One region of the Paenibacillus terreus genome, then DNA from elsewhere that is predicted to be linked to it. Evidence: predicted binding sites of a transcription regulator. Region 1 holds the regulator's gene; each other region holds the start of a gene.
What was found. The regulator LexA, encoded in region 1, represses DNA repair genes until DNA is damaged. The targets are predictions, from matches to a motif close to CGAACATATGTTCG.
Positions count from the first base shown of each region.

Region 2: a site for LexA is predicted at 2,864-2,877, ahead of ACE5KN_RS28325 (Y-family DNA polymerase). Genes of this name have one in related genera too.
Region 3: a site for LexA is predicted at 9,408-9,421, ahead of ACE5KN_RS29555 (DNA polymerase IV). Genes of this name have one in related genera too.

Region 1 covers NZ_JBHIRX010000005.1:261,351-272,332, reverse strand. Annotated here, with positions in the region: gene rnz (ribonuclease Z) at 1-286, opposite strand, end outside; gene metH (methionine synthase) at 423-3,854, opposite strand; gene mtnD (acireductone dioxygenase) at 4,173-4,715, shown strand; gene ACE5KN_RS12385 (HAD family hydrolase) at 4,857-5,651, opposite strand; gene ACE5KN_RS12380 (hypothetical protein) at 5,716-6,240, opposite strand; gene ACE5KN_RS12375 (DUF896 domain-containing protein) at 6,354-6,557, opposite strand; gene ACE5KN_RS12370 (LysM peptidoglycan-binding domain-containing protein) at 6,716-7,081, opposite strand; gene lexA (transcriptional repressor LexA) at 7,368-7,994, shown strand; gene glnA (type I glutamate--ammonia ligase) at 8,556-9,884, opposite strand; gene ACE5KN_RS12355 (MerR family transcriptional regulator) at 9,960-10,373, opposite strand; gene ACE5KN_RS12350 (methionine gamma-lyase family protein) at 10,460-10,982, opposite strand, start outside.
Region 2 covers NZ_JBHIRX010000025.1:20,869-31,850, forward strand. Annotated here, with positions in the region: gene ACE5KN_RS28305 (hypothetical protein) at 1-139, opposite strand, end outside; gene ACE5KN_RS28310 (replication termination protein) at 210-569, opposite strand; gene ACE5KN_RS28315 (SOS response-associated peptidase) at 599-1,282, opposite strand; gene ACE5KN_RS28320 (hypothetical protein) at 1,426-2,655, opposite strand; gene ACE5KN_RS28325 (Y-family DNA polymerase) at 2,900-4,159, shown strand; gene ACE5KN_RS28330 (YolD-like family protein) at 4,156-4,485, shown strand; gene ACE5KN_RS28335 (ATP-dependent DNA ligase) at 4,731-5,594, shown strand; gene ACE5KN_RS28340 (hypothetical protein) at 5,674-6,009, opposite strand; gene ACE5KN_RS28345 (CHC2 zinc finger domain-containing protein) at 6,090-7,202, opposite strand; gene ACE5KN_RS28350 (helix-turn-helix domain-containing protein) at 7,205-7,510, opposite strand; gene ACE5KN_RS28355 (hypothetical protein) at 7,805-7,999, opposite strand; gene ACE5KN_RS28360 (hypothetical protein) at 8,196-8,474, opposite strand; gene ACE5KN_RS28365 (hypothetical protein) at 8,520-8,963, opposite strand; gene ACE5KN_RS28370 (DUF2786 domain-containing protein) at 9,024-9,722, opposite strand; gene ACE5KN_RS28375 (hypothetical protein) at 10,039-10,982, opposite strand, start outside.
Region 3 covers NZ_JBHIRX010000028.1:30,228-41,209, forward strand. Annotated here, with positions in the region: gene ACE5KN_RS29510 (glycerate kinase) at 1-626, shown strand, start outside; gene ACE5KN_RS29515 (sensor histidine kinase) at 727-1,860, opposite strand; gene ACE5KN_RS29520 (response regulator) at 1,853-2,533, opposite strand; gene ACE5KN_RS29525 (class I SAM-dependent methyltransferase) at 2,558-3,130, opposite strand; gene ACE5KN_RS29530 (YheC/YheD family protein) at 3,361-4,098, shown strand; gene aepX (phosphoenolpyruvate mutase) at 4,127-5,029, shown strand; gene aepY (phosphonopyruvate decarboxylase) at 5,029-6,162, shown strand; gene ACE5KN_RS29545 (2-aminoethylphosphonate aminotransferase) at 6,185-7,285, shown strand; gene ACE5KN_RS29550 (YheC/YheD family protein) at 7,312-8,052, shown strand; gene ACE5KN_RS29555 (DNA polymerase IV) at 8,079-9,350, opposite strand; partial or broken gene ACE5KN_RS29560 (NAD(P)H-dependent oxidoreductase) at 9,566-10,083, shown strand; partial or broken gene ACE5KN_RS29565 (spore coat protein) at 10,193-10,485, opposite strand; gene ACE5KN_RS29570 (hypothetical protein) at 10,495-10,698, opposite strand; gene ACE5KN_RS29575 (zinc-dependent alcohol dehydrogenase) at 10,756-10,982, opposite strand, start outside.

The sequences.
Region 1 (10,982 bases):
GCCCTGCAGGCCCGTATACAGTCAGTGGAGACGTCCCCCCCTGGTACGCCCTGCTGGACAGCAATCCGGGCAGTCCGAACAGATGGTCTCCGTGAAGATGTGTGATGAATATTTTCTCAAGCTTGCTCAGCTTCAGGGGCGACCGCAGAACCTGCTGCTGTGTTCCTTCTCCGCAGTCGAACAGCCACATCGTTCTGCGCTCTTCGAGCAGCCGCAGCGCCACTGAAGTAACATTGCGCTGAAGCGTCGGAACGCCGGCGTTTGTACCCAAAAAATAAATGTCCATACTTATCCAACCTTCTTCCTGCTGGGCAGCAAAAAACCTCCGAAACCCGGAGGATTCTGCTGCCAACCTCTTCTGCTCCTATACGCGGCTCGCAACCCGGGAAGAGGCAGCACTCCTCCCGCTTGCCGCAGACCGCCTAGGCTTTATCCACATTAAAATATTGAGCCTGCGGATGGGCGAAGACCATGGCGGAAACGGAAGCTTCCGGCTCCATCATGAAACCCTCCGTCAAAGCGATTCCGATATCCTCCGGCTTCATCAGACGGAACAGAGGCTCCTGATCCTCAAGATCCGGACAAGCCGGGTAGCCGAACGAGACACGAATTCCCTGGTATCTTGCCCCAAGCCGCTGCTTCATCGTCATATCGGGCGGATCCGGGAAGCCCCAGTTGTCCCGCATCATATGATGAATCCGTTCTGCAAGCCCTTCGGCCACCTCCAGGGCAACCGCCTGAAGTGCATGTGAGCGCAAATAATCCCCCTGATCCTTCCATGCCGTGGACAGCTCGCGGATTCCATGACCGGCTGTAACGACCAGAAAGCCGACATAATCCATTGTACCTGAACTTACCGGTTTAAGGAAATCCGCCAGACAGAGGTAAGGCTCAACCTGCTGGCGCGGGAAGGAGAAGCGGTGAAGCACCTTGCTAACATCAGCCGGATCATAGATCAAAATATCATTGCCCTCCGATTGGGCCGGAAAGAAGCGGTACATCGCGTGCGCCTGCATGATCGCATCCATAACAGCTGACTGCAAAATGTCGTCCACCGTCTCCTTCAGGCTGACCGCTTTGGGGTCGCCTGCCGCCAGCAGTTGCTCCACATTGCCCTTCAGGCCCAGGTGGTGTCCCAGCAGCATCTGCATATTCACATACGGCAAAATATGGCCGATCGGATAGTTGCGGAGCACATGGCGCTCAAGATCAGGCGGAATATAGACAGGGACATCCGTTGAGATATTGGAGCGTTCGACACGGCTCAATTTCGGCAGCGGTTTCGGCTCGGCGGCAGTCTCTGTTTCTTTTTCGTTCTCCGCCTCTTCTATCAGCACCTTGCGCGTGTCGGGATTCATTAATTTATTGGCCAGATCCAGACCGTCCATGGCATCCTTGGCATACAGGACAAGACCGTTGTATTCCGGTCTGATCCGGTTTTTGGTAAATTTGCGGGTTAACGCCGCCCCGCCGACCATGATCGGAGCATCAATCCCAGCGGTCTTCAAATCCTGGGCGGTCACGACCATCTGCTGCGCGGATTTCACCAGCAGGCCGGATAGACCGATGGCATCCGCCTTTTCTTCGCGATATGCCTCAATAATCCGTTCCGGTGGTACTTTTATACCCAGATTAATGATGCGGTAACCGTTATTGGAGAGAATGATTTCAACCAGGTTCTTTCCGATATCGTGAACGTCCCCTTTAACGGTGGCGAGAATGATTTTACCCTTTACCGAGCTCTCGGTCTTCTCCATGAATTGCTCAAGATGCGCCACGGAAGTTTTCATCACTTCAGCGCTTTGCAGAACTTCAGCGACAATCAACTCATTGTTGTTAAACAGCCGCCCAACCTCTTCCATGCCCGCCATGAGCGGTCCATTGATGATTTCCAGCGGGGCATACTTCTTTAAAGCCTCATCCAAATCTGGGATTAGCCCCTCTTTGCTGCCTTCCACCACATAAGCGGCCAGACGTTCTTCAAGCGTCAGATTCGAGGCCTGCTGCTTCTTTTCCACCTTTTTGTCACGGAAAGCCGCCACAAAGAGCGCCAGCGTCTCATCATTCGTGTTGTAAATCAGGTTCTCCGCCAGCTCTCGCTCATGTGCCGGAATGGAAGCATAGCGTTCCAGCTTCTCCGTATTGACGATGGCATAGTCCAGCCCGGCTTTGGTGCATTCATAGAGGAACACGGAATTAAGCACCTCGCGTCCCGCTTCCGGTAAACCAAAGGAGACGTTGCTGACGCCGAGAATGGTGTGCACGCCCGGAAGCGCCTCTTTAATGAGCCGGATGCCCTCAATGGTCTCCTCGGCCGAGCCGATATATTGCTCATCTCCCGTTCCGACCGGGAATACAAGCGTATCGAAAATCAGGTCTTCAGGAGAAAGGCCGTACTTGTTCACCAAGAGATCATATGACCGTTTGGCTACCTCCAGCTTATCCTCCCTTTTAATGGCCTGCCCCTGCTCATCAATCGTGCCGACCACAACAGCCGCTCCATACTTATGAATCAAAGGCACGACCTTCTCAAATTTTTCCTCCCCGTCCTCAAGGTTAATGGAGTTAATTATTCCTTTTCCTTGCGTATATTTCAGTGCTAGATCAATTACGGCAGCGTCTGTCGTATCGATCATGAGCGGCACCTTCACTTTGTTGACGACAAGCTTCAGGAAAGCTTCCATGTCGGACGCTTCATCACGGTCCGGGTCCTGTACACAGATATCCACGATATGAGCTCCGCTCTTGACCTGCGCACGGGCGATTTCCGACGCTTCCTCATATTTGCCTTCCACAATCAGACGCTTGAACTTGCGCGAGCCGAGAACATTCGTCCGTTCCCCGACCATATAAGGGCGGTTGTCCTGCTCAATGTAGACCGTTTCAATGCCCGCAATCGCAGGCGGATGCTGCCCGTGCAGAGAACGGGGCGGGTACTTTGCCATTTCCTCGGCCATCGCCCGGATATGGGCGGGTGTCGTACCACAGCACCCTCCAGCAATGTTCAGCCACCCTTTTTCCGCGAATCCCCCCAACTTTCTCGCCAGCGATTCCGGAGATTCATGATATTGGCCGTTTTCATCCGGAAGCCCTGCGTTAGGGTAACAGCTGATCGCAGAGGACGACATGTCTGCCAGCGAGCGGATATGGTCCCTCATAAATTCGGGACCAGTCGCACAGTTCAATCCGATGGAAATCGGACGCAGATGCTCAAGTGATATATAGAAAGACTCGATATTTTGACCGGCAAGTGTTGTGCCCATAGGCTCAATCGTGCCGGAAATCATCAAAGGCAGTTCAATTCCGCTTTTGTCATACGCCTGCCGGATTCCTATGCTGCCTGCTTTTACATTTAATGTATCCTGTGAGGTTTCAAGCAGCAGCAGGTCCACCCCGCCCTCGATCAGAGCGAGCGCCTGCTCCTCGTAGCTGTCAACAAGCTCGTTAAAGGTTACACCGCCTGTAACAGACAGCGTTTTCGTTGTTGGTCCCATAGCCCCTACCACAAACCGGGGTTTGTCCGGTGTCTGGAAGGCATCCGCCGCCGCACGGGCGAGGCGGGCTGCAGCGAGATTGATCTCTCGCGCTTTATCTGAAATGTCATATTCGGCAAGGACAACCGAAGTAGCGCCGAACGTATTCGTTTCAATCAAATCCGCCCCTGCCTCAAGGTACTGCTCATGAATCCGTTGAATGACGTCCGGTCTCGTGAGCACCAGCATTTCATTGCAGCCTTCGAGCTCCTCACCCCCAAAATCCGCCGGGGTCAGCTCCTCCTGCTGTATCATCGTGCCCATGGCACCATCGAGAATAAGTATCCGCTGCTGTATCGCATGCTGCAAACTTTCTTTCATTGCCCTTGTTCCCCCTCGCAAAACGTTAAATCTTAGTTTAGCAGAAACGCTTCCACTTGAATACATACAACTGTCGATATCTAGGATCTATAGTATTCAACAGAACTCAACTATTCTATAAGTCGGAAGCGAAAACTTTCTCATATCATAGTCCGTCTCCATATACAGGTCCAATGGAGGATACTTATAAGCGTATCCTCTGCCCGTTCCTTACAATCACCATGATATAATGGGGAAAATATATCAAATTCACATCGACATGTGATCTGATATTCGCTATAATGCATAATTAATTCCAAGTGGAAAAGAGGGAGAAGTATGGCTGAGATCGTAATCCGCAATACAAATGAACGCATCAGCGATGAGGCTGGTGTGCAGGAGTTTCTGGCCAAGCAAGAGGTACTGTATGAGAAATGGGACATCAGCAAGCTCCCTGACGAGCTTAAGGAGAATTTTACTTTATCTGATGAACAAAAAGCCCGGATTCTGAGCACCTTCGACAGCGAAATCAAAGACCTGGCTGCCCGCCGCGGTTATAAAATTTGGGATATTATCACGTTGTCCGAAGCAACTCCGAATCTTGAAGAGCTGCTGGCCAAATTTGAAAACATCCATACCCATACGGAAGATGAAATCCGCGCCATTGTGGGCGGCAAAGGCATTTTTATCATCAAAGGCGCGGACGATCTCGGTTATTTTAATGTGGAATTGTCGCCTGGTGATGTCATTTCCGTACCGGAAAATACACCACACTTCTTTACTTTGATGGAAAATCAGAAAATTGTGGCTGTCCGTCTCTTTATTGAGGAAAACGGATGGGTGGCACACAACTATGATGATCCGACCTTCGTTAAGGCCTAATAAAAATATCTATCCGCACAAAAAAAATTGTAAACAACCCTGTTGCGCAGTCCGTTCCGGCCGGCTAGCAGGGTTGTTTTATTGGTGAGCAGAAAATTGAAAAACCGCCTGGCGCGCATTTCGCGCCCGGACGGTTTATGATCAGGATAACGATTGAATTACACTCTCGAGCTCAGCAAGATGCTCGATTTCAAAGTCAGGCTGAATGTTTTCCGTATTCGTCCTGCTGTTCCGGTTCACCCATACCGCATGTACCCCTGCTGCGAGCGCACCTTTGATGTCCGTCGTCAGCTTGTCGCCTACCATGACCGCCATATGAGGTTCGATTCCGAGCAGCCCCAAAGCATGCTCAAAAATGGAGGGATCAGGCTTGCCTTTGCCGAACGTACCCGAAATGACGATATGATCAAAATAAGGGATCAACCGCGGCACTCCATCCAGCTTCTCCTGCTGCAGTGAAGGAGATCCGTTCGTCAGCAGCAGCAGCTTATATCTGCCCTTGAGCTCATCAAGCACCTGGAATGTTTCTTCATATACAATCGGACGCGCTCTCCGTTCAATCCCGAACTGTTCGGCAAGATTGCCTGCCAGCTCTTCATCGGCTACCCCGACTTTTTCGAGTCCTCTTTTCCAGGATTCCTTGCGGTAAACAGGTGCCAGCTGTTCCAGCTGCCGGAATTCAGGCTGATCTCCCCCGGCAAAGGTTGCCCACAAGCCCTCAAAAGGATTAATGCCTATCATTTTGGTAAAAGGGAAGGTTTCATAGGATTCATAAAGTAATCTGGCTTCTGTCCTTACCGCTTCCTCCAGCTTGACCGGATCCACTCCGGTTGCCTTGGAGGCCGTCTGACATACCGCCGCAAATGCTTCCTCAACACTGCGCTCATCCCAAAGCAGCGTATCATCCAGATCAAACATGACCGCTTCAATCGTCATCCCGCTCGTCCACTCCTTCATTCAATTAACCTGATGGCTGCTGTATCCTGTTCCCCGTGCGTGATTACTTATTTGACCCTTCCGCTTGAAACGGAAGCTGGTTGGCGGCTGCAAATTTCTCAAGCCGTTCCGCGATTGTCTCGATATCATAACGGCCCAGCGTTTTGTTGAAAATCCAGTTGCCGCCTTTGCCCTGCTTCTCAACGATAACATATCCGGACTGGACCTGGATGCTCTTAATCTGATCCGCAGGCATGGAACGCTCCCTTCCGCCCTTCAGCGTATACAGCGTGTTTTTGCCAACCCGCAAATACGGACGGCGGAGAAAAAATACGACCGCGAGCAGCATATAGAGCCCAAACACAAGCCAATCCATACCTCTCATGCCCACCTGTGTCCAGAACATGGTCAAGACCAGGTACAGGACGGACAGGCCCACCAGCATAATCGGAACCGTCAGATTGCGCCCATAATATGTATCACCAGCATTTCCCGTGCTGCTGCCGATCGGTTGGCCCCCCTGCTTTTTACGCTGCTTGTTCACCTTCTCCATGTTTTTGCGAACTTTTCTTTCAAATGAACCGGCCATATGCACTTTTCCTTCCTCTAAATAGTAACGGTTATATAGTGACGGTGCCTCTGCCCGGGCCGCCGGCAAGCGGACCGGACCCAAGTACCGGCTGTATATCGTTATAAATGTATTTAATGCTTCGGTCCTTTGCCATTGTCCGGCTCTTCATCCACAAATTCGATGGATTCCAGCTGCTGCCGGAAGTTTCGGCGGATGTTACCCAGGTAAATTTCACGAAGCTCGGCTCTCTCCTTTGTTTCGGCTTCGGTCAGGCCCTCTCCTTTTGCTTTGCGCGCCAGCTCATTAATGCGCGCCACCAAGCTGTCAATATCCAAATTTTGTCCCCTCCAAATACGCAAAGATATTATACACTTTGACACGTTAAAAAGAGCTTGTCAAGGTTCCCCCGCAAGCTCCGTTCCATTCGTTCATATTCGTCATAATCCCATATGTTGAGAACTATATATATGATTCGGCTGCAGCAGGCAAACCCTCAAAATTCCGGCAGCAGCAGCACATCTCCTGCCCTGATTCCGGAGCTTTCGAGCCCGTTGATCCGAATAATTCCTTCTATATAAACTCTCGTATCCATGTAGTCCGGTTTATGTTCTTGTGCAATTCCCCACAGCGTGTCCCCCGTAAGCACAACCACCTTCTCATTGGATGCATGCAAATCGGACGAACCTGCAAATACTGTAAACAGGCCGGCAAAAGAAATCCAGAGCACAATTACGGCAACGAATAAACGAAGCATGCTGATCAGTGGACTACTGTTCTGCCCTGCGGTTCTACCGCCCGTGTGTCCACCCTGCGCCACGGCCGTATTATATATGCTTTGATAGGAGCTGTATTTTAACATGTTAACAACCTCCAAACATTTGTTCTTGTTTATTTCGAGAACACTATAACACGAACACATGTTTTGTTCAAGCGAAAATTAGAACACAGGTTCCCTATTTTTAATATTTCCTGATTTCACGAGAAAAACGTAACTGTAAAAGCCCGGTTTACGGCTATACAGCTTACTGAACAGCTGATACTCTGCCTCTGCAAATTGTTTGCCGACTTTCAGAACTTATGTTTGTACGAACGGCAGTTCTATGTTATAATTTTCCCAAACGTTACTTAAATGGGGTTGATGGGACATGTCTAAGATTTCCAGCAGACAGCAGGCAATTTTGGAATTTATACGTAATGAGGTTCGCTTAAAGGGATATCCTCCCTCTGTAAGAGAGATTGGGGAGGCGGTCGGACTTGCTTCCAGCTCTACTGTCCATGGACATCTTGACCGGCTCGAGAAGAAGGGGCTAATCCGCCGGGATCCCACCAAGCCGCGGGCCATTGAGTTGCTTGGCCAGGAGGATTCGGATCAGACACATATGTTCAACTACACGGTAACCCGGGTTCCGGTGGTCGGCAAGGTAACCGCAGGCCTTCCGATTACGGCTACGGAGAATATTGAGGATTATTTTCCACTGCCTCAGCAATTTGTTGGTGATGACAAGATGTTTATGCTGTCTGTTGTAGGGGACAGTATGATTGAAGCCGGCATCACCAACGGGGACTTTGTTATTGTAAGACAGCAGCAAACGGCCAATAATGGAGACATCGTCGTGGCGATGACCGAGGATGACGAAGCAACTGTGAAGACCTTCTACAAAGAGAAAGATCATGTTCGGCTTCAACCCGAGAATCCGAAATACGAACCGCTCCGCTTGACCAAAGTCAGCATACTGGGCAAGGTAGTCGGTTTGTTCAGGGATTTCCACTAGACCATCTTAGACCGAACACACCCCTGCATTTGTGCGATCCAGCATAAATGCAGGGGTGTTTCTGTCTATCTAAAGTTAAACTAATAACTGATTGATTCTGCTTCTGTGCGAATGCTGATGAATGCCTGCCGTCAGGCAATTGTCCAGTCAAGCGCGGCTAAATGGCATATGTTATATCAACATATCCGAAAGGAGTTGTCAGTATGTCTTTTTATCCAACAGCAGGACCCATCGTCTACCCTCCAATTCGATTCGTCAATGATCGCTATTATCCAACGGTCGTTCCGGTAGTTCACCCCATTGAAGTGATCAACCGTTGCCATCCGGTTGCAGTTCCGCATCATGTATTTCCTGTATCCGTGAGAAACGACCCAAGCTGCTACATCTGTTCTGTCGGCAAAAAAAGAAGAGGCCGCTAAGCAGCCTCATGCAACTGTGACTATTCACACCCGAAAGCCTTGGCACTCCAAGGCTTTTTTCCGTCCAAACTTCATTTTTGTACGTTTTTTCCCACCTAAAAAGGTAAAGCCCCCAGCGCTGGCACGCCAGGGACTCTCTCCCTTAGTATAGAGTCAAATACTGATCTCTCTCCCATTGGTGTACCTGAGTGCGGTACATATCCCATTCGATCTCTTTGAGCTCGTAGAAATATGCAAGAGCGTGGTCGCCAAGCGCGTCGGCAATGACTTCGCTGCGCAGCAGCTCGCCAAGCGCCTCTTTCAGATCAGCCGGCAGGCTGGCGATCCCTTCTTCCACCAGTTCCTCTTCCGTCATAACATAAATGTTGCGGTCGATTGGCGCTGGCAGTGAAAGCTCGCGCTTGATACCATCCAGACCTGCTTTAAGCATTACAGCCAGCGCAAGATAAGGATTGGCGGCAGGGTCCGGATTGCGAACTTCAACACGAGTGCTCAGACCGCGCGAAGCCGGTATACGGATCATCGGGCTGCGGTTGCTTGCAGACCAGGCCACGTAAGAAGGTGCTTCATAACCAGGCACAAGACGTTTGTACGAGTTCACAGTCGGGTTCGTAATTGCCGCCATGGCGCGGGCATGTTTCAGAATACCGGCCATATAATGGCGGGCTGTCCGGCTCAGGCCGAGCTTGTCATTTTCATCATAAAAAGCATTCTCGCCGCCCTGGAACAGCGATTGATGGCAGTGCATACCGGAACCATTTACACCAAATAACGGCTTTGGCATGAACGTTGCATGCAGGCCATGCTGTCTAGCGATCGTTTTCACCACAAGCTTGAACGTTTGAATCTGGTCGGCTGCTTTAATAGCGTTGGCATATTTGAAGTCAATCTCATGCTGCCCAGGAGCCACTTCGTGGTGGGAAGCTTCGATTTCAAAGCCCATCTCTTCCAAAGTCAGCACGATTTCGCGGCGGCAGTTCTCCCCCAAGTCTGTAGGAGCGAGATCAAAGTAACCGCCTCTGTCATTCAGCTCTTCGGTCGGATTTCCTTTTTCATCGGTTTTGAACAGGAAGAATTCGGGTTCAGGCCCCACGTTCATGGACGTAAAGCCCATTTCCTCCGCTTCCTTCAACACCCTCTTCAGAATGCCGCGCGGGTCTCCGGCAAAAGGGGATCCGTCGGGCATGTAAACGTCACAGATAAGACGCGCAACACGATCCGTGGCTACCCAAGGGAAAATGACCCAGGTATCCAAATCAGGATATAAATACATATCGGATTCTTCGATACGCACATAACCCTCGATCGAAGAGCCGTCAAACATCATTTTGTTATCCAGTGCCTTCTCAAGCTGGCTTACCGGAATTTCCACGTTTTTGATCGTTCCGAGCAAATCCGTAAACTGCAGACGGATAAAACGCACATTCTCTTCCTGCGCAATGCGGAGAATATCTTCTTTAGTGTAACTCAAGTGTAACCTCTCCTTTTATCTGTTATGTGTGGACGATATTCAAAAGGACTTTACATCAGAAGCAAGATCATTGCCTCACTTATTATTAAAAAAGCGTGAAAGCTCCCCTTGAATGAGCGATACCTGTCCCGGCCGCTTGCCTGCTACCAGCTGCTGCTTCAGCAAACGATGCAGCTGCGTATCGGACAGCTCGCGGCGCTTGACCTCCGTATCGGCCGTGATGACCGTCGCTTCCTCGGATTCCTTGCTGACAGGGTTCATCACCTGCTTGATTCCTGCTATATTTACACCTTTTTCGATCAAAGCTTTAATTTCTAGCAATCGTTCCACATCATTAAAGGAAAACAACCGCTGGTTGCCTGAGGTCCGCGCCGGAACGATCAGGCTGTGCTGCTCATAATAGCGAATCTGTCTTGCGGACAAATCGGTAAGCTTCATCACAATCCCTATCGGGAACAAGGCCATATTTCTGCGAATTTCGTCACCCATCGTTTCATCAACCTTCCAGTGATCTTTTCTACTGACCCCATTGTACATTTACCTGATGTAAAATGTCAACGGCGTGTTAGGTAAACTCACAGTAAATTACGATCCTTCATCGTTTGCAGGGCCTTCAATACGCCAAATTTGACGTGCGAGTACGTTAGCCCGCCCTGCATATAGCCGATATACGGCTCCCGAATGGGCGCATCCGCGGACAATTCCAGGCTGCCTCCCTGTATGAAGGTGCCTGCCGCCATAATAACAGGATGCTCGTATCCCGGCATATCCCATGGCTCCGGCACCACATGGCTGTCTACGGCGGCAGCCTTTTGAATCCCCTGCACAAAAGCAATCAGATGCTCCGGTCCGTCGAAGGAGACAGCTTGAATCAGATCGGTCCGGTGCTCGTCCCAGGCCGGCTTGCTTGTAAAACCGATGGCTTCAAATACGGCGGCTGCAAAAATGCTGCCTTTCACCGCCTGTCCCACGAGCGTCGGGGCCAGAAACAGGCCTTGATAAATGCTGCGTGTCGTCCCCAGCATTGCGCCAACCTCGGCGCCAATCCCCGGTGCCGTCAGACGGTATGCGGCCAAATCGACGTACTTTTTTCGCCCG
Region 2 (10,982 bases), on a different contig from region 1:
TATCGTCAGTTATTTGAGTCAATTTTTTCGTAATAATTTTTATCTGGCGATCTTTCATTAAATGTTGATTTAAGGCAAGCAGCTCATCACGTTCAGATGGCGGTAAATCGAGCAGATCCCGGAGGAAATCTTCAAGCAATTACTTCACTTCTTCCCTACTATATTTCCCTTAATATATCATATTATCCTTCCCAAAAGATCCCCGGTAACTAAAAATTATCCTTTTCCGCTTTTCGCAGCATCCCAATGCACCGATCAAGATCCGCTTTGACCTGTTTTTTGTATAAAGCAGCCTTTTCCCTGCCTTCGTCCGTGAAATTGTACATAACAATTTCCTGGAAATCGACGCGCGGATCCCCCTTCTTTAATTTTTTCGTTCGATACAGAATTCCTTCCTGAACCAGCTCATGCAAAGCACGGTAAACCTCACTTTGCGGAGGGATATACCCAAACTCCTTAAATTGAAATTTCATATCCTCAAGCATCTGGTATCCATAGCCCCAATGCTTTTCCACCAACGTCAGTAAATACAATTTGATAAATGCCCTCTGGGCAATCATAAAAGCCACTACTCTTCCCCATTTCTAACCATGTGGATCTATTTTGAATTGAGCGGGATCTCTTCAATAAGAGACGCATCAGAGTTTTTTACATTCCCTACCAACTTGGAAACCGGATAACATATCATCTGTTTCGCCGGCAGCGGAACCAAGAGTTCCTGAACAATCTTCTTGTCCCTTACCTCTGGGTCCAACCAAACGCTCACGGCCTCAACGTCTAAAATGACCGGCATCCGATCATGAATATCTTTAACCAGCTCATTAGGTGTTGTTGTGATAATCGTACAGCTTCGAATTATTTCTCCATCTTCAGGATTCTCCCACTGATCGAATAAGCCGGCGAAGCCGTATACCCTTTTCGACTCCAGCTGGAAACGAAACGGCTGCTTATCCTTCCCTTCTTTTTTCCACTCGTAAAATCCGTCAGCAGGAATGACGATTCGGTTACTCGAAAGAAGATCGCGGAATGCCCGCTTACTCTGAAGAGTCTCAGCACGAGCATTGAACATGGTATAGCCACTCTTCATGTCCTGGGCCCAAAATGGAATAAGCCCCCAACGATACCCTTCCAGCACACGCCCTCCATTTCGATGGGAAATGGCGGCAATGGTTTGGGTTGGAGCCACATTATATCGAGGCTTATATTCATAATCAACACGTTCAACGGAGAAACCCTCAATGACTTCTGATTCATCAGCTACCAAAGTGAAACGGCCGCACATGCTTATCTCCCCTTTCGCTTCAACCGGTTAATTTAAATTACACCTACTTAACAGGTTGTCCTGAATGTAACTCCATTATAATAGTAGAAACTCATCCTGAAAAATAGAAACGGCCACTGTCCAAAGACAGCAGCCATACCGATTTATCTGCCCCGATCAAGTTGCAAGCTCTTATCCCGCATGTTTCTGAAAAACTCATTTAATACTTCTGGCTTCTGTTCCTTCAATCCATCCATCATCCGATCCCTATGGACTCTGCTGATATCATCATTCCGGAAAAGTGCGGTATGCGTTAAATTGTCTCCCTTCAGCTTGTACTCCATCCGCTCATCGTTTTTCCCGTGTTCGTTTTGGAGGAGCTTCCAGGAGCTGATCTCCTTGCCCAAATGTTCGACCTGTATGAGTTTCGGCATATGCTCCGTATGTTGTTTAATGACATCAGCCAAGTCGTTTAATTTTCCATCAACCGGTCCGATAGGCTCGGCAGCAATTAAGCGGGCGCTTTGAAGATTATCCCCCATCATGATACTGGCCAGCTGTCGTGGGCTATTTGTATCGATTCTATCTGCCTGGGGATTTGTTTTCTCGTAAGCAACAAATTCAACACCGTGACCATGGTCGTAACAAAGCACATTCCATTCTTTATCGTTTCCGACCTTGTATGTATGGTTCATGTTCGGCTGCATGCTTCCAAGTGATTCACTCAGTTTTCCATGGGCCTGATCGGCTGCATCAAGCCGTTCTTTACGTTCTTTCATCCAGCTGCGATCGGGGCGAGAAGTACTCTCGGGTTCGGCTTGAAGAGAAGCCGGCTGGGCTTCGATACGGGAAGACCCTCTCACGTCCTCTATACGCTCCACTTCTTTCTTCGGATTCATGCCTCGATCAGAAAGAGCTCGCAGCTCCACGGCATCCATTTGGCTAACACTTCTCAGTTCTTGCAAAGAACGGCAGTTTTCAAACAGCTCTCTGGAAACAACGACTCCGGCTTCTTTACTTAGTGCCTTATCGATGCTCACGTTAATTGTCTCTAGGTTACCAGTTTGAAGGTTTCGTACTTGCATCTCAACATGATCGTATTCTTTAACGGTCGGACGCGCCTTGATTGTTCGCCGCTGCTCTTTTAAATAATCTCTAATTTCTTTAGCATAGTCGTGTGCTTTATTAAGCATACGGTATGGCACTTTAGTGGGAAACCTGGTAGCTCTCGACGGTAGCTCTACGTTTGTTTGCCGATAGGATTCAATAGCAAAATCCCGATCGTTGACAGCCAATGATCGGTAGCTTTCTATAACAAAATCTCTCGGCTGCTGATTACGTCCTCCAGTTTCTGGACCTCGGTATGATTCAATCACAAAATCCTTTTCTGCCACACTATTCACCCTCTTTTTATTTTCATATAGACATCGCGCTATTTGCCTATTGAATCCATGATAAAGCAATGTGTCTATAGGTGTAAATAACTATTTACATTTTGGAGTATTTACGCTTAACACATCTACAATCAATACCCTATTAATATGGAAAACAGGAAAATCATTCTGATTGTTTAGATATCCTATTCTATGTATATAATATATAGGAACATATGTTCTTTAAAAGGAAGGAGATACCTGAATGATTGACTACTCAAAACTTCCACACAACAGGGTACTCTGTATCGATATGAAAAGCTTCTATGCATCCGTTGAGGCCGTAAACCAAGGTTTGGACCCGCTTACCACCCTGCTTGCTGTTGTAGGTGATAAAAACCGGCCAGGCAGCGTCGTGCTCGCAGCTTCACCAGTGCTCAAAAAAGAGTTTGGTATCCGAACCGGCAGCCGGCTTTACGAGATCCCGCCCGATCCCAGAATCCGGATCGTGAATGCTCGTATGGGCCTGTATCTGGATACTTCAATGCAAATCACGAATTTATTAAACCAGTATGCGCCAAAAGAAGCCATTCACACCTACTCCGTGGACGAGTCATGGGTAATCTGTGATGGCCTCGAACAGATATTTGGCAGCGCTCGTGATATCGCCAGGTTGATTCAAGAGGATATAAAGCTGCAAACCGGGCTCCCCTGCGCAATCGGCATCGGTCCCAACAAACTGCTGGCAAAGATGGTCCTGGACATCCATGCGAAGAAAAAGGGCATTGCAGAGTGCAAATATGAAGATATTCCAAAGCTGCTTTGGCCCACGCCGATTGAGGACGTATGGGGTATTGGCCACAGGATGAAACGTAATCTGAACCGTATGGGCATTTACATACTGGAGGACTTGGCAAAATGCTCCCTCGCCAAGCTCAAACAAAAATATGGGGTGATGGGCGAACAGCTTTATTATCATGCCTGGGGAGTGGATCTGTCCCCGATCTTCGTCGATCCTTCCGCTGAAATGCGTAAAGGATTTTCTAACGGTATCACTCTTATGAGGGATTACAACAAAGATGAAGTGCCCACTGTGATCTATGAGATTACGGATCACTTGGCATCACGTATGCGCGAAATAAACGCAGCATGCCGGACCGTATCCCTCTCTTTTGGGTACAGTAAGCATGAGCTTAAAAAGGGCTTCAGCCGCTCCTTCACGCTCCCTGAAGCAACCAATGTATCAAAGCGGCTTTATGATACCTGCATAGCACTATACAGCCAGGCCAACGTGATGGGGAAAATACGCACCGTACATGTCGCCGTATCCAACCTGGTCAGTGATGATGCCATTCAGTTGGACCTATTTTCAGGTCCACAGGACGAAAAGCTACGGCTGCTTGGCTCAGCCATCGATGCGATTCATGCGCGGTTCGGCGGGGCTTCTGTGTTTAGGGCATGCTCTCTGACGGATGCCGGCACTCATTTGGGACGTACTCAGAAAATCGGAGGGCATTTTCAATGATTAGAGATCGCGGACATAAAAAGTGGGCTTCGCTAATGCTACCAGAACATAAAGATCGTCTTCAGAAGTGGGCTTATGCCCAAGATGATATTACAATGCCAACCCTGGACGATGATCAACTGCAAGAGCTCAATGATCGAATATCTATTAGCCTGCAGGATGCCAGAATAGTCGAAATCACCTATTATAGCAATAAGCGCTTCGTAAGCATCCGGGGTGTCATCAAACGATGTGATCCATTAGCCGGGTATCTTTTACTGGAGGAACCAAATGGAGATCTGAATCGGATTCAATTGGTATTCATAAAAGAAATGAACCTGTTGTAGCAGTTATGATGGAGCAGCAGCGGAGCTGACCGGATCTCATTAGGAACATGGAGCGCCTCGCGCCAGTCTGCTCCCCTTCAGCTCATGACGCGGTCTTCAGCGGTGACCCTGGATGTCCCGGACGGTACGTAAGAGAAATGAATCGTTGCGCGGTCATACAGACCGATGTATATCTATCCTCTCACCCCATCAAGTACCAGTGATAGATGATTTCCGCTATGGTACGGTATAGGGGGGTGAAATCAATGTATGTAGATCCAATGTTACTTGTAGACTGTCCGGCCCCCTTCGAATCCGACCAGCATATTGGAGAATTGAAATTAGACGGCATCCGCGGAATCCTGGATATTGATCATACCACACGGCTATATACTCGGCACCGCAACGAAATTACCTCCCGCTTTGAGGAGATCACTTCTGCAGCATCAAACGCCACAGCCAGACACACAGTCTTGGACGGAGAGTTTTTTGTAAGTGATCCGGATACTGGAGCTCCCAATTTTGCTGCGACCATGAGCCGTTTTTCCTCCAAGCGATTTGGCCCCAAGACAGCTGGGCTCACCTATGTCGCGTTCGATATCCTTACCTATAAAGGCAAAGACACAAAGTCCCTGCCCCTCATGGAACGTAAAGCTATCCTGGAAGAGGCTATCAAGGAGAATGACGTGATAAAGAAAATTCGTTACACGGAGCATGGCTTCACAACATTCTTTGACTTGTGTAAGCAGCATCAATTGGAAGGTATCGTCCTAAAGAAGAAAGACAGCAAGTATTATGCTGGAAAACGACCTCCTGGAGTATGGCAGCGTATTGTTGTTTTCCAACGTGAGGAATGCTATATCACGGGGTATTCCAAGAAAGACGTGTCCTGGCTGCTGGGGATGGATCGTGGAGGGCGAATCGTACCCGTAGGAGCTGTTAAATACGGCATAACAGGACCGATTGGCAAAACCACCTTTCCGCAACTGAAGAAACTAACCCTGCGGGAAACGAAGGACTATGCTTATGTAGAGCCGCTTATCAAGGTAGGTGTCAGATTCCGTCATTGGAATAAGGATGGATCGATGCGTCTGCCAGTTGTGGAACGATTAATTCAACAAGTTGTTTAGGTACTTAAATGCCGCCATTATGATGGCGGCATATTTTATAAAAAAAGAGTATTCGGATTTTATGGTGGAAACAAAAGATTCAATTTCCAGTGTTGTTTTGCTGTTTCAGTTCTTCGATTAACGCACGTTCTTGTTCTTTATGCCACTCCTTTTCACTATCTATATATTTTTTATGTCTTTCATATAAATCTGCGTATTGCTTAAAAGTTGAGTTTCTTAGAATTACTGTTGCTCCACATTTTGTAGCTACAATATTAGCAAAGGACTCATCAATGAAAGGAAATGCTAGCGATTCATCACTTACAAACTCATAACTAAATGTATCTTTTATTGGACTTTTACGTGCCAGTCCACCAGCATAATAAAGCATTCCAAGTTGCACCAAACAGTATTTAACTTTTGTGCTTTCATCCAATTTAATACACTCTCCTGCTCATTTACTGGAAATAATGGATTTCGTCAAAGTGTTATGTGTGGACATAGACATCCCCCCCACTAATTTCTCCTCTTCATTTCATTGACATACCGTTCAATATCCTCAAGAGCATACTTCTGCAGCATGCAGTACATTTCAAACTGCTCGTAACTTTTTCCGGTCAGGTAACTTTTAAAATGATCAATCCCTTTCTCGGAGATCATTTGAGCAGGATCTTCTCCTTCAGGAAGCTCACCGACCCATGTTTGAACGCCGGTATCGATCAACATACGCCCTGCAGCTAAAGCACCTTCACGGCCAGCTTGGTCCCCATCGAACAATAGCACAGCTTTATCTGTCTTTCTATGTATCAAGCGTGCGTGCTTACTGGTAAATTTACCTGAACCTCCTGGATTGGTTCCGTTAAGGATTCCATGGCTCTCGGCAACCAGTTGATCAATAAACGACTCATAGATTGTAACGAGTTGGTCACTTTTTATAAAGTCATACCCGCCCAGGAAGGGAATATCTCCATAAAGATACTGGTGTTTGATGCCTGCACGAGAATCATCTACCGCACGGCCGTAGAGATCTACAACCTTCCCAAACATATATATCGGCAGGACAGCCCGGTAAAAAAAGCGGTCCAATCCCCTATTGTTTAATAACTTGAATTCCTGGAGTTCTTCCTTCGTGAACCCTTGCCTTACTAAATGATTCCGGAGCTCACGCCCTCCAGGCGCATAGCCGGCTTTATATTTTTTGAGGACTTCAATGGAAATCCCCCGTGACAGAAAATAATCAAAGTTGCCTTGGTTATGATAAAACTCCGCAGCCAGCGCCAAGGCTTCCTCTTTTCTCCGCTGCTTACTATTCACTTGGTCATCCGGCAGCGGCATGCCTGCCATATCAACTAATTCCAAAACAGCTTCATGGAAAGTTTTGCCTACAACATTCCGGAGGAAATGAATGGCGTTTCCACCTGTTTGGCAGGATCCGCATTTGTAGGTCTGTGTGGCTTTCTTAATGCGGCCATTATCAAAATCCTTCTTACCACAACAGAAGTCTGCAATATAATAATGGTTTTCGCCCGAGCCTGCTTTAACCCGTACACCATGCTTTTCCATAAGTTGCATCATGTCCACTTGTTCCAAGAGCTGGTCTATGAATTTCTCCGAAAAATGTATGGCCATGACTATTCCCTGCTTTCTTCCTTACGCTTATCCTTTAACTTTTGATGCAGATATTCATAAACACCGGGCTCCTGAAAGATAAGCTCACGGATGTCTGGCGGAATCTTACCAGCTTTAAAAATAATATTATTGGGATCGTCCTGAAGCACTGCTGCTAACTGCAGTAATTTTTCTTCAGATGGTGGAGAAACACTTCCCTTTTCAATCTTGCTCAAATAGGATGTCGTTATACCAACTTTCATTGCCACATCCGCCTGATTAAACCCGATCGATTTTCGTAGATTCTTGATGTATTCACCAAATCTCATATCGTACCACCTTTTAATACAACTTAATATTCATTAAGTGTCCTTACGCCTCGATCCGAAGAAGACAAGGTATACTCCCAACCAAAAAAGAATCAATATCAGCGTTCCTGAAGCATAGTATTCAGGCCAGAAAATAACGAGGCACGGTATGATTACTAGGAATGATATTACAACACACCATTCAAATTGGCTCTTATTTTTCATACAGCCTCCATATTCAATGAATTACATTGTTATTTACAAAAAGTGAGAAAGCGTTCATTTCATTTACAACCTCCTATTCAATAGGATTCATCAACCACCATAAAAAGTTGTTACATGGCCGCATTTACATGTTAATTTGACTTCCTCAACATCATTAGGACCGACTGGATAAGAACTATTAGATCGGGAGACGCCGCCCTCCTCTTCTATGACATTAAGTGCAGTATTGATCGTTGCTATTTTCTTAAAACAGGTTTTACATTGAACTTCTTTCATTCTCTGCATGCATACCATCCTTTCTTACAACCGCGTAGCTGCGCCGTATAGATGTGCCGAGATCTGAGCGAATCTCCTCCGGATTGGAGGCAGCGGGGTGTTGCCGGGCGCTCACTTTCGGCTCGTGACTGCGCCTGCAGAGGTCCGAATGTGCTGGCCACATCATTAGCCGCATCATTGGAACTGCCCGGCATCCCGATGATATTTATTTCAAAATTGTTGCATAAACCTTTTTAACTATCATACATTTCTCTAAATTATCCCTATAATTATTAGTTGTCATTACATATATGGCCTCATCAATCAGGTCTATACGATCCTTGATTAAATTTATTTCTATTGCTCCATGTAAATGTATATCAGAGCGTAATCGCTCTCCCCTGGCTTTTAAATCATTAACAAGCCACTCTTGTTCAGTGTGATCAATACTAGGAAACCGGCTGAAAATTTGTTTAATCTTTTTGTTCCTAAAATAGTCTAACATAGGGGGCTGGTCCTCCATTCAACTAAGGTTGGTGCCTCATTTTGATTATTTATAGTAGGACAACGTTCTTTCCCGTACGTTAGATTCTTTGAAGCCTTCTAAGATCGCTTGAATCCTTTCGGCCTTGACTTCGATAGAATCACCTGTCTTCATGATCCCCATAATCAGGTAAAATCCTTTCCGGTACGGATCTTCGTTTTGCTTCAACTTCAAAAAATACTCTTTGGCCCATTGTTTCATATCATGATCTACATTTGGGTCATCCGGATTAGAATGGCTGCTAATATAACTGTCAATGTCGACATGGAAAGTAATATGATCCGGTAAAGAATCATCTGTCAAAAGATAAGTAACAAGCTTGTTTTCACCATTTACAGACAGAATTCCTTCTTCCACCTCCATAATAGGTGTGCCATCCTCCAGGAAGACTTCACTCTCTTGCCGCTGTAATTCAAAAAGCTTATTTAATTCGCCTACACTCAATGCCATAATAGCGCTCGCTCCTTATCTCATTTAATATCTACAATGTTAAACACATGCTTTCCCAATTTATCCGCCAACTTTTAACGATCCTGCAGGATAAATATAATCCGAACCTTGCTTGTGTCCCGTATTGTACGCTGCCCGTGTCTGACTCACAAAATCAGGCATCTGAATTGTGAATTTGCTCATGCCCGGAATCTTATTCACTTCCTCAATGAGGATGGGATCAACGATAATGGCTAGTTCCCAGCCGTTGGCTTTAACTTGTTGGTCAAATTTCCAACGCAAACCGTCCAGAAATCCCCGAATGTATTCATCGCGATATTTCGGCCTATTCTCGGGTTTGATGCGTTTTCCCTGCTTCTTTATGTACTCCCGTGCGTGATGCATGATAGCCTTCTCTGCGTGGTGGTGAACGGCGTCAGCTATCTCAATATCTTCAGCAAACCCTACCAACATGTGAGCATAAAATTTCTTACCGCCGCGCTCTCCCCTGAAGCTCCGATACCAGTTACATTTGAAGTTTTTCGCAATGATCCGCGTTAGATCCTCACGCCACCAGCTGGAAAGACCCTCCGATTTGACTTCCCGATAAACAATCTCACGTTGAGCAGCTGGAGGCAATTCCCCCAGCGCCTCAAGGTCAATGCCGTGTTGGATAGCAAGTCGCTGGGCATTGAGAAACGCACTCTGCGCTTCCTCAGCAGTCCCGGCACCCTTGGATAGTTTGAGGGCCTTTGCGATTTTACGTTCAACATCGTTCATACTGCACGTCCTCCATTTCGATTTAAAAAGTTCCAATGCTCTAAAATTCCCTCGCATAGGCGATGTGCTTACTTGATGTCGTCCTTCGGGACCAAACGTATGTCCCCTTTCCTATGCGTTCATTTTAATAAAAGTTGAATTGAAATTCAATTCAATTTTTAGATCATATAAGCGCACATTCATGAAAGAAGATGGGGCCCAGAGCATTTCATCGGGCCACTCTCCCCTTCTTTTATGCAGCATATAAGATGAAACGTCTCGTTCTTACGGATTCAACTCCGATGTTCTGATCCGCTTTCCTGGTTAATGCAATATTTCAGTTTTCGATCAACGTCTTTAAAAACTCATCAAGCCCTTCCCGCTCAAAAGGAGCAACGTTCAGCAAGTCTGCTCCGGCCCACTGTTCCCAATTTATATACAAATCAATTTCAGTTGCTCCCATCGATAAATCTGTATCCGAGCAATCGTAAAATTTCTTTAATACTGTAATGACTTCTGTTTGGTCCATACCGTAAGCCATATCAATTTCAGAACCTTTGTGCTGGATATAAGCGATCAGTGCATTCATGGTCTCTTCTGCATATGGTCCGCGGAAAAAGAAAAGCCTTGTCTCCTGATCATATGTGTGTGTCAAGACGAATGTATGTTGCTCTTTATCCTTAATCGTTTCAGCATGCTTCAGTTCTTCTACCAGCAGATCTGTTCTGCTAGGAGTTTGCTCGTGATGGCACGTTTGTACTTCGGAAGGAATTTTACTTAGATCAACAAACACCTTCCAATTCTCTACTGTGAGATCCTTTGTATTAAGCTCTACTCTGGTAATAGAAAAAATGCCGAACCGATTGAGAATGTTGTCTTCAGGAATCATGTCACCGTAACGTAAAAAAGCAGATATTGCTTGATCACTAGTCGGCTCGACCTCTAGATCAGTAGAGAGTAATGCAGCGAACGGGATGTAGCCATTGGCGAGTGGTGTTTCCAGGCTAATATCCTCCAGCACCAGAATGCGACATGCATCCTGATAAATATATCCAAGCGCCATTCCCTTCGAATCGATTATATCTTCTTTAACCTTATCTAAAGCCATTTCTGGCTGAGGGATGAACTGCCCATAAACAACCTTTAATGATAGCGTATGATCTTCAGGCTCAATATCCTGCAGCCTTGCACCATTACCGAATTTATGGAGGCTGTTTACTTCCACTGCATCTATTATGATTTTCGTACCATTCAATTCCATAAGAGCATATTGCAACTGTC
Region 3 (10,982 bases), on a different contig from region 1:
ACCTGGCCTCTATCCAGCTCTCTGAATTAGATTCGCGTCTGGCAAATATTAAAATCGAGGTCGCATGTGATGTCGATAATCCGCTTACCGGGGAAAAGGGAGCATCCGCCATCTTTGGACCACAAAAAGGAGCGACTCCGGAAATGGTATTACAATTGGATCACAATCTTGGCCATTTCGCGGCGATTATTGAACGGGATCTTGGCAAAACCATAAATGATGTGCCCGGTGCCGGTGCTGCAGGCGGCCTTGGGGGAGGATTGCTGGCCTTTTTGCCTTCGGAATTAAAGCGCGGCGTCGAGATTGTGATCGAAGCAACCGGTCTGTCTCAAATTATAGCAGACGCGGATTTGGTGATCACCGGAGAAGGCAGGATTGACGGACAAACCGTCTTTGGCAAAACTCCGGTTGGTGTTGCTAAAACGGCTAAAAAACATGGAGTCCCTGTAATAGCGATTGCCGGAAATGTATCGAAGGATAGTCATGTTGTTTATGAACATGGGATTGATGCCATATTCAGTATTGTCCCTGGGGTGACCACATTGGAGGATGCCTTTGCACATGCGGGGGATTATGTAGAGAGTACTGCTTCAAATATTGCTGCTGTTTGGAAAATGGTAAATTAAAAAATGGACACGCCAAGCTTATCAACATTCTCGCTCATGTATAATCTATTTACACGAACCAGGGAGCAGTTATATGTGCAACTGCTCCTCAACAAATATATTACCCAAGGGGCGCTCCTTCTGACCCGCGATGATTCACCAGAGATTTTTCGAGAGGCAGAGTAAGAGTAAATTTAAAAATGTCTTTTTCATGATTCAGGGTTAAGGTTCCCCCATGCAGCTCAATAATGTTTCTGGCGATAGAGAGGCCTAATCCGGCTCCTGTTTGAATACCTTCGCTGCTTCGTGAATGGTCAACTTTATAAAAACGCTCAAAGAGTTTATGTTCTTGTTCTTGCGTTATGGGCTTGCCTTTATTTTCGACCTCAATATGAATTTGTTCATGACCCGATTTCATTAAAATACGAACGGTTCCCGGTTTTACAGAGTACTTAAGGGCGTTCATCAGCAGATTATCGATCGCCCTGGCGATTTTTCCACTGTCCATGAGGGCTATAACCGGAGAGCTTCCTATCTCTTTTACAATATGGATCCCGTTTTCCTGGGCGATCGGTTCAAATTCAAAAAGCAATTGATCGAGAAGCTGAAATACATCGATCTTCTTCAGATCCAAGCGGGTTTCGATCGAACTAAGGCGGGTATACTCGAACAGATCATCAAGCAATTTTTTTAGGTGAACAGCTTTGTTATAGGTGTTTTGCACAAATCGCGTATATTCCTCTTTATTTTGGAATGAATTTGTTCTTAAAAGCTCCAGATAACCGATAATACTTGTAAGCGGCGTACGCAGGTCGTGCGAAATGCCTGTGATCATTTCCATCTTGGAGTTTTCCAGTTCACGTTCCTTTTCAATCTGCTGCTGTAAGCGTTCCGCCATCAAATTAATGTTATGTGCGACCCTCCCGAGTTCATCCTTTCGCTTCACATTCACCCGGTATTTTAAATCTCCTTCAGAAATCATTTGCAGCCCATGTTCCAATGTGATTAAGTCTTTAACGATTCGTCGTGTCAAAACAAAAAAAGTAAATATAAAGATAACAATAAACAGGGGAGTGAGAAAATAAGGGAAGAAATTGAGAAACCATTGCCATTCCATTGCATTACCAACTTTTGAGAAAAGTAAAATGAGACAATCATTGATAGCAATAGCAATAATTAAACTTAGCACCATTCTGATTAAAATGTTGACCTGGATCTTCTTTTTTCTCTTTGGCTCTTGCAAATGTTCATTCAATTTTATAGCCAACTCCCCAAACCGTTTTAATGTACTTTGGCTCTCTTGGAGATTCCTCTATTTTTTCCCGCAAATTACGAATATGGACCATGACTGTATTATCTGAATATCCGTATGGCTCTTTCCACACGCTTTCGTAAATCTTCTCGGAGCTGAATACTTGCCCGGGGTGGCTTGCAAGCAGCTCCAGAATTGCAAACTCAAGAGGGGTCAGTGAAATGTTGTTTCCTTTCAATGTAACAGAATGTTTGGCCTTATCTATAACAAGATCTTTGATGAGGATCAGGGAATTATATTTTTCTTTTCCTATTAATGATTGCCGCCGCAGTTGAGCTTTTACCCGAGCGAGCAATTCCAGCGGATTAAAGGGTTTGATCATGTAATCGTCCGCTCCGGTCGTAAGACCTGTGATTTTATCAATATCTTCTTCTTTGGCCGATAGCATGATAATGGGTGTGCTCGATATTTCCCTTATTTTAATGCATGCCTGAATACCATCCATTTGTGGCATCATGACATCCAGGATGACCAGCTGGACGGAGGTTGTTTTTATGATTTCCAGCGCTTCCACACCATCTGCAGCTTCGATGACATGGTATCCCTCATTGCGTAAATATACGTGAATGACATCGCGAATTTCCGGATCATCATCTACGACAAGCACTGTATTCATTTCATGCTGCTCCTTTTCTGTTTTTTAATTTGAAGCATTTCCCTTTTTGCGGCAGATATAAACGAAGGCTGGAGGGAAATTGAAGGGTACAAACTCGATTTTTTCAATGATCAGTTCTTCGGCCAATTGTTTTTTCATTTGCAGAGAGTACTGATAGGCGACAAACATTCCTCCTGGTTTGAGTGCCTTCATAATCTGATGAAGTAAAGTTTCCCGCATTTCACTCGTGAAATTAAAGAATGGCAACCCGCTAATAATGCAGTCAAGCTGACCGATGCCTTCCTCATTCATTTTTTTATCCAGGTGGCAGGCGTTTGAATGACATGCGAAGTCCGGATATTCTATCCTCAAATTATTTCTCATTTTCTTATCCATTTCAAACAATAACACTTTTGTTGATCCAGTTGCCTGTGTTTTGATGAAACGTGTAATGGCACCTGTGCCTGACCCGAGCTCTGCGACAGCCTTGACCTCATTCCATGGTACGGCTTGCACCATTTTAGCCGCTAAAAATCGTGAACTTGGAATAACACTTCCCACTCGTTTTGGATTTTTGAGAAAGCCTTGCAAAAAAAGAAAATTTTCATTGATGCTCAACTGTTATTCCCCCTCGTTTTGTTTTCGACATAAACATAGTAACGAAAGAATCTAAGGATTTTGCGGGGATAAAACTAAAGAAAATCTGAAGATAAAACTGCTTAACACAAAAAGTGTTTTGGGATTGTAAAAAGAGGCTCAACCCGTAATGGAAGTTAGTCTATACAGAAATGAGGATTGATACATATGCTCTTTAATATACTCAAAACTAACAAGAGAAGAGGATATGAATGGCTGTCGGCAAAATGAAGAAGTATCGGGAAATGCTGCGGAACCCTGTCTTGCGCCCGCATTTACCTGAAACTCACTGGATGACAGACGCAAGGGCTTTGGGGATGCTGAAAACTTATTCATCCATCTTCATAAAACCCAATCAAGGGAGTGGTGGCAGCGGAATTATACGTGTCAAGAGATTGAAAAGCGGATATGAGGTACGTTGCGGCCCAAGCATGAAGCTTGCAGGGGCATCTTCTGTCTTAAAAGCGATTCATTCATACCGGAAATCAAATGACCGGTATTTGGTGCAAAGAGATCTCCGATTAGCCAAGTATCATGGGGTGATCTTCGATATCCGTGTATACCTGCAAAAGCCAAAGCACAAGTGGATGATTTCGGGGATGACGGCCCGTGTTGCTGCCCCTCATAAGTTTGTGACCAATGTTCATAAAGGGGGACATGCGGCACCTTTGCGGGAAGTTCTCTTAAGCATTTTTCACAACAATTCAGCTAAAGTGGATAACTGTTATCGCAAAATTGAACAACTATCCATTGTCATTGCCAAAACGATTAATAAATGGCATCCGATTCATGAACTGGGTGTTGATCTGGCCATAGATGGAACCGGCCGCATTTGGATCATTGAAGCGAATTCACGTCCAGGCCACATGCTGTTCACCCAACTGCCTGACCGAACCATGATCAGAACCATTCTGGCAAACAAACGAAGCCTTGGGAGAACAACCTCATGATATTTTAACGGGAAGGAGAACAGCCCCAATGAATAAAACAAAGCAGCTCAGAAGCTTGATCGACTCCGGCAAACCGGGGTTTATCATGGAGGCTCACAATGGACTGTCCGCCAAAATTGTTGAGGAGGCAGGCTTTAAAGGAATTTGGGCAAGCGGGTTATCCATCTCGGCGGCGCTGGGGGTAAGGGATAATAACGAAGCCTCCTGGACCCAGGTGCTGGAAGTTCTGGAGTTCATGAGTGACGCAACGTCTATCCCGATTTTACTGGATGGGGATACGGGGTACGGTAATTTCAATAATGCAAGACGCCTGGTGAAAAAACTGGAGCAGCGGGGGATTGCAGGGGTCTGTATTGAAGATAAGCAATTTCCCAAAATGAACTCTTTCATAAACGGTCAACTGCAGCCTTTGGCTGATATCGAAGAATTTTGCGGTAAAATCAAGGCGATGAAGGATACGCAAACAGATGATGATTTTGTAGTTGTAGCCAGGGTGGAGGCATTTATCACCGGCAGAGGACTTGACGAGGCGTTGCGGCGGGCGGAAGCATACCGGAAGGCAGGCGCCGATGCGGTGCTAATTCACAGCAAACGGCCGGATATTATGGAGATTGAGGCATTTATGAAGGAATGGGCGGGAAGATTGCCTGTAGTCATCGTACCCACGAAGTATTATTTAACCCCAACCGCCAAGTTTCGGGATCTCGGGATCAGCCTGGTAATTTGGGCAAATCATAACCTGCGCTCATCCATTGAAGCCATGAAACAAGTATCCCGCACAATTTATCGGGCGGAGAGCCTTGTGCAAGTCGAAGGGGAAGTGGCGACATTGGAAGAGGTGTTCAGGCTTCAAGGGGCAGAAGAGCTGGAAGCTGCAGAACGGCAATATCTCCCGTCATCGAAATCCAATTCGAATCATGAGGGGATATAATGGATACCAGGCTGTTTGGCGAAGAGCTGCGCAAATCAGGATTTGCCTTTTTCAGCGGTGTGCCGTGCTCCTATCTCAAAAATTTAATCAATTATGCTATTAACGAAACGGATTACGTTGCTGCAGCCAACGAAGGAGATGCAGTTGCCATTGCTGCCGCTGCTTCTATTGGAGGACAGAAGTCCGTTGTGCTGATGCAAAATTCAGGGCTAACAAATGCTGTCTCCCCGTTAACCTCCCTGATCTATCCCTTTCGTATTCCGCTGCTCGGGTTTGTCAGCCTGCGTGGAGAGCCCGGTGTCCCCGACGAGCCTCAGCATGAGCTTATGGGCAGAATCACAACACAGCTGCTGGAGCTAATGAACGTGGAGTGGCAGTATCTTTCTCAGGATTTGCAGGAGGCCAAAAGGCAGCTGATCCAGGCCAATGAGCAAATAACCCGGAACCGGCCGTTCTTCTTTGTTGTCAAGAAAGGGACCTTTGACACAGTGCCTTTGCAAAAGCAGCAAAACTCCATTCATGCCAACCAGATCATTCGGCATGCCCATAAAGACAATCAGATGCCTGCCCGGTATGAGGCGTTGTCTGTAATTCATTCATTAAAGGACAGGAATACGATACAGCTTGCGACAACAGGCAAAACGGGACGGGAATTGTATGAAATTGAAGATGCGGATAACAACCTGTATATGGTCGGATCGATGGGATGTGTGGGCTCTTTCGGACTTGGGCTAGCTTTAAGCCAGCCCGGCAAGAACATTGTTGTGATTGACGGAGACGGGTCCCTGCTGATGCGCATGGGAAGCCTTGCGACGAACGGGTATTATAACCCTGGCAATATGATTCATATTCTGCTTGATAATAATGCCCATGAATCCACAGGAGGGCAGAGCACCGTTTCACATAATACGGATTTCGTAAGCATTGCTGCCTCCTGCGGGTATACAATGTCGATTCACGTCCATGATCTTCAGGAACTGAAGACTTGTTTACAAGAATGGAAAGAGACCAAAGGGCTTACTTTTCTGTATATGAAAATATCCATGCAATCCAGGGAGAAGCTGGCCCGCCCCGCCATAAAACCTCACGAGGTTAGAGAGCGCTTGCAGGAATTCATTCAAAACCATCCGTGAAGAGCAAGGAAGTGAACAGCTTATGTATCCTGCCGTAAAGAGGAATATCTTGCTTACTCCAGGACCGACAACCACTACAGACAGTGTAAAATGGGCACAGGTGGTTCCGGATATATGCCCGCGTGAAGCCGAGTTTGGTGCGGTCATGGAGCATATTTCCACAGAGCTGACCCGTCTGGTGGCCGAGCCGGAGTACTATCAGACCATATTGTTTGGCGGATCAGGAACTGCGGCCGTTGAAGCCATGATCAGTTCCGTCCCTGGCAGCGAAGCCGTGGTTATTGTCAATAACGGTGCCTACGGTAAACGGATGTGTGAAATCGCCGCGGTGTATGGAATCGATTATTTGGAATTCAAAAGCCCCTTTGACGATGCGATTGATATCGCAGAATTGGAGAGATATATCCAGGCTTCCGGCCGAGAGATATCTCATCTTGCGGTAGTGCATCATGAGACAACAACCGGTCTGCTTAACAAAGTGAAGGAAATCGGAAAATTATGCAAAAGGTATCACATCGACATGCTGGTCGATGCCATGAGTTCATTTGCTGCCATTCCGATGGACATGAAGGAAATGAACATTTCCTTTCTGGCCTCCAGCTCCAACAAGAACCTGCAGGGCATGCCCGGGGTTTCGTTCGTCATCGCCAAGAAAAGCAAACTCGAGAAGCTGAAAGACCGGAAACCAAGAAATTATTATTTGAATCTGTACGCCCAATATCAATATTTTGTGGAACATGCGCAAATGCGGTTTACACCGCCTGTACAGACCTTATACGCGCTAAGGCAAGCCATAGAGGAATTAAAGCAGGAAAGTATAAGCAAACGCTACGACAGATACACAACATCCTGGAAAACTTTGATCAGCGGTCTGAAAAGGCTGGGATTAACCCATATCGTTCCTGAAGAGCATCATTCCAGGATCATTACCTCCATTCATGAACCACATACAGATTTTGATTTCCAATCTATGCATGATTATTTCTACAGTAAAGGCATGATGATCTACCCCGGTAAATTAGAGGGGCTGAAGACGTTCCGGATTGCCAATATCGGGGACATTACGGCAAAGGATATGGAGCTTTTCCTGGAATTGCTTGAGGAGTATATCTCGCGGTTATGAATTCAACATGAGAAAGGTGGGTTTCCATGGGAACGGTAGCCAAAAATAAATGGGTAAAGTATGTGTTTATGAAAAAGAGTACCGCCTTGTCGCCCTATTTACCGGAAACTAGGATGATGAGCCAGCAATCGCTTTGGGGTCTTCTGGAAAGACACCGGCATGTCATGGTTAAACCGGTTTGGGGGAGCCGCGGCAGGGGAGTTATTCAAGTTTCGGATCTGGGGCATGACAGGTATGCCATACATTATGAGAGCATGAAAACGGTGATACAGGGTAGAGAGAATACCTATCGTTATATTAAAAGTAAAACCGGATCTGCCCAATATATGGTTCAACAGAGAATTGACAGGCCGACGATACACAAACAGCCCTTTGATCTGAGAGTGATCGTGCAGCGGAAAAAGAATTCATCCAGGTGGACAGTGACGGGAAAGGTGATCAAAGTTGCAGGCAAAGGTTATATTGTTTCCAACAATACACGCAGCAGCGGAAAACTGCTTAAGTTTAATCCGGGTATAAAGAGTTCAACGATCAGCTACTTGCCAGCTGCCGCATTGGAAGCGGAAATAGATAAAGTTTCACTTCTTTCTGTCAGAAGATTAGAAGCGTTGTTCCCCGAACATCGTATTTATGGCCTGGATGTTGCAGCAGACAGGCAAGGGCGTGTTTCTATTATTGAAGCCAATCTTTTTCCGGCAATGTCCCATTTCCGCAAGCTGAAGGATGAAAAGACGTATCGCCGCATACTCTCCTATAAAAGAGGTTAAGAAAAAGCGACCACTTTATAAATGCTCTACTTATAATGTCCCCCGATCTTCAAAGATCTTTCCATGGCCTGCCCGGCGTGGGTAAGAGAGGAGGCTCTTACGATGGCCGCACTGCCGTAGCGTTCCTTGATGCTGTCCGTGGTTTTTTCCAGAGAGCGGGCCCGTTCCTCATCCTCAAAGAAGGAGAGCTGGTATGTCTCCGCATCCGTCAAGCCGCTCAGGCTGACGCCCAGGCGCCTTACCGGCATATGATTCCAGAACTTATAAAAAATCTCCTTCACGGTTTTGTAAACTTTATTCGTATTGTTGGTTGGATCGGGCAGCTTCATCTGGCGTGAAAATCCGGTCGGCGCTTCGTAGGGGCTGCACATGCAGCCGACGGTCACGACAGATCCCATATAGCCCTTGCGGCGGGTGTCGCGGCATACTTCCTCCGTGAGCTCCAGCAGAATGGTCTCGACCTCATTCGGCTCCAGATAGTCCTTGGGCAGGGTCATCATATGGCCGATCGATTTCTGCTGTGTGCTGAACGTATGCGGGGCGACAGGACTGTCGTCCAGACCGTTGGCCGTTCTCCACATGACTTCGGCCTGAATATCCGACTGCTTGCCAAAATGGGCGCGGAATTTGCGCTTCAGTTCCGGCAAGGGCGTTCTGGCGATATCCCCGATGGTGGTCATGCCAAGCTTCGCAAAATGGGCCGTCATGCGCGAGCCCACCCCGAACATTTTGTTGACCGGCTGCGGCCACAGCAGAGGTTCGATCTCGCTCCTGGGCAGGGTAAAGAGGCCGCTCTCGTTTTTCTTGGCCCAGATATCTGTTGCGATTTTGGCCAGGATCTTGTTGGAGCTGACGCCAATCCGCACCCATACCCCGGTCTGCAGCAGAACCTCTTGCTGAATCTTCCGGGCCATGGCCATAGGATCGCCGCCGAATATGTGCATGCTTTTGGACACATCCAGGAACTGCTCGTCTACGCTGAAAACCTCCACCAAGTCCGTATATTCCCTGTATATCTCGGTGATGCTGAGAGAAACATCAATATAGTATTTCATGCGGGGACGTACAACGACCAGATCAGGGCACTTCTTGAGCGCCTCGCCAAGACGTTCTGCGGTAGTTACGCCGTGTTTTTTTGCTATAGGACATGCTGCTAAAATAATCCCCGATCTGCGTGCGGGGTCTCCCGCCACAGCAAGCGGTTTATTTTCGTACTCCGGATGCGAAGCCTTTTCCACACTTGCGTAAAAGCTCTGACAATCCGCTAAAAAAATTGTCCGCTCATTTGTCTTAGCCATCTTGCTCCCTCCAACTCAAGGAAAGAATGCGAACGTGTGTTCCTATACATTATAGATCAAACATTTGTTCTGTATACAAGGTAATTGTTGGTTTCTAAAAATGAACAGCTATACCACTTGACTAAATACGCATATGTAACTAAAATGATGACATGTAACTAATAAAGTTACAATTGATTCGAATAATAATCACTACGAAAGAGGGCAGATTTTTAATGAAAACATTAGTTATTGTGGCGCATCCCCATTTGGAGCAATCCCGTATCAACAAACGGTGGGTCGAAGAGCTTCAAGGCAAGCCAAACGTGACCGTACATAATCTGTATGAGGAATATCCGTCCGAACAGATTGATGTGGAGCGAGAGCAGCAGCTGCTGGAAGAACATGACCGTATTGTTTTCCAATTCCCGTTTTATTGGTACAGCACGCCGCCACTTTTGAAAAAATGGGAGGATATGGTCCTGACTTATGGTTGGGAATTTGCGAGGGCGGAACAAAGCTGCACGGCAAAGAGCTGCAGTTGGCTGTTTCCACAGGCAGCCCGAAGGAAAACTATCAGCCTGAAGGCTTGACCAAATATACAATGGAGGAGCTCTTAAGACCTTTGGAAGCCACCAGTAACCTGATTGGCACCAAGCTCAAGCCATACTTTATTTTAAATGGCATCAGAACGGTAACGGACGGGGAGCTTGAAGCTTCAGCAAAGGAATATGCGAAGGTCGTGACAGAGTAATCATCCATTTTAATAGAGCGGGTATTGGCGGGAACCAGTCCCCCGATATCCGCTCTTTTTGTCATTGCCATGCTTTATAGAAAAAATGATGTAATGGCTGACCTGCCGTTTACGGCAGATTTAACGCGGTCTCCGCGTACTTCAATCCAGCCGCAGCTGCTCATTTACGCTGTACGGATGATAGAAGCCCCTCTTCATCATATAGTTCGTAATCTGCTCATGAGTCGTAATGGCTTCTTCCAGCTGCCGGCGCAGTATCGCTTTGATTTCCGGGGTGGCGCACTCGGTAACGGCTGCCGCATAATTTCTGATTCCCGCCTTGGCGGTGATCAGAAAGTCGCCGGCGATCACCTGATCGGTCATATCGCCCATGCCTGTTAAATTTTTTATGATCGAGTTCATAGGTTCCTCCTATTGCAGCCTGGAAGACAGAATGCCGGACAGCTCCTGAAGCTGTCGGGTGGCAAGCTGCACATCCTGCTGCAAAATTTGCTTGAGTTCCGGGTCTGCGGCAAGCATCTGCATCGTCTTGGATTTGGTCATGCACAGGCTTTTGAATACCGTCATTTCATGAACTTCAAGCGTTTCGTGAAGACCATAGGTCGGATACTGCATAAAAAATACCTCCTTCATCCCGTGGATGCCGATACTGAATTTACACAGATTTTGACGCTAAGGTTTGAGCACCACTTTGATGCAGTTGTCCGTTTTTGTATCAAATATTTCGTAACCCCGCTTAGCCTCATCGAGGGGCAGGACATGTGTAATAATATCGCCGGGATCCACTTTGCCGGAGGAAACCAGCTCATACATATGCGGCATGTAGTGAATGACGGGAGCCTGTCCTGTACGCAGATTGACGTTGCGCTGAAAAATATCACCAAGCGGGAACGCATTGT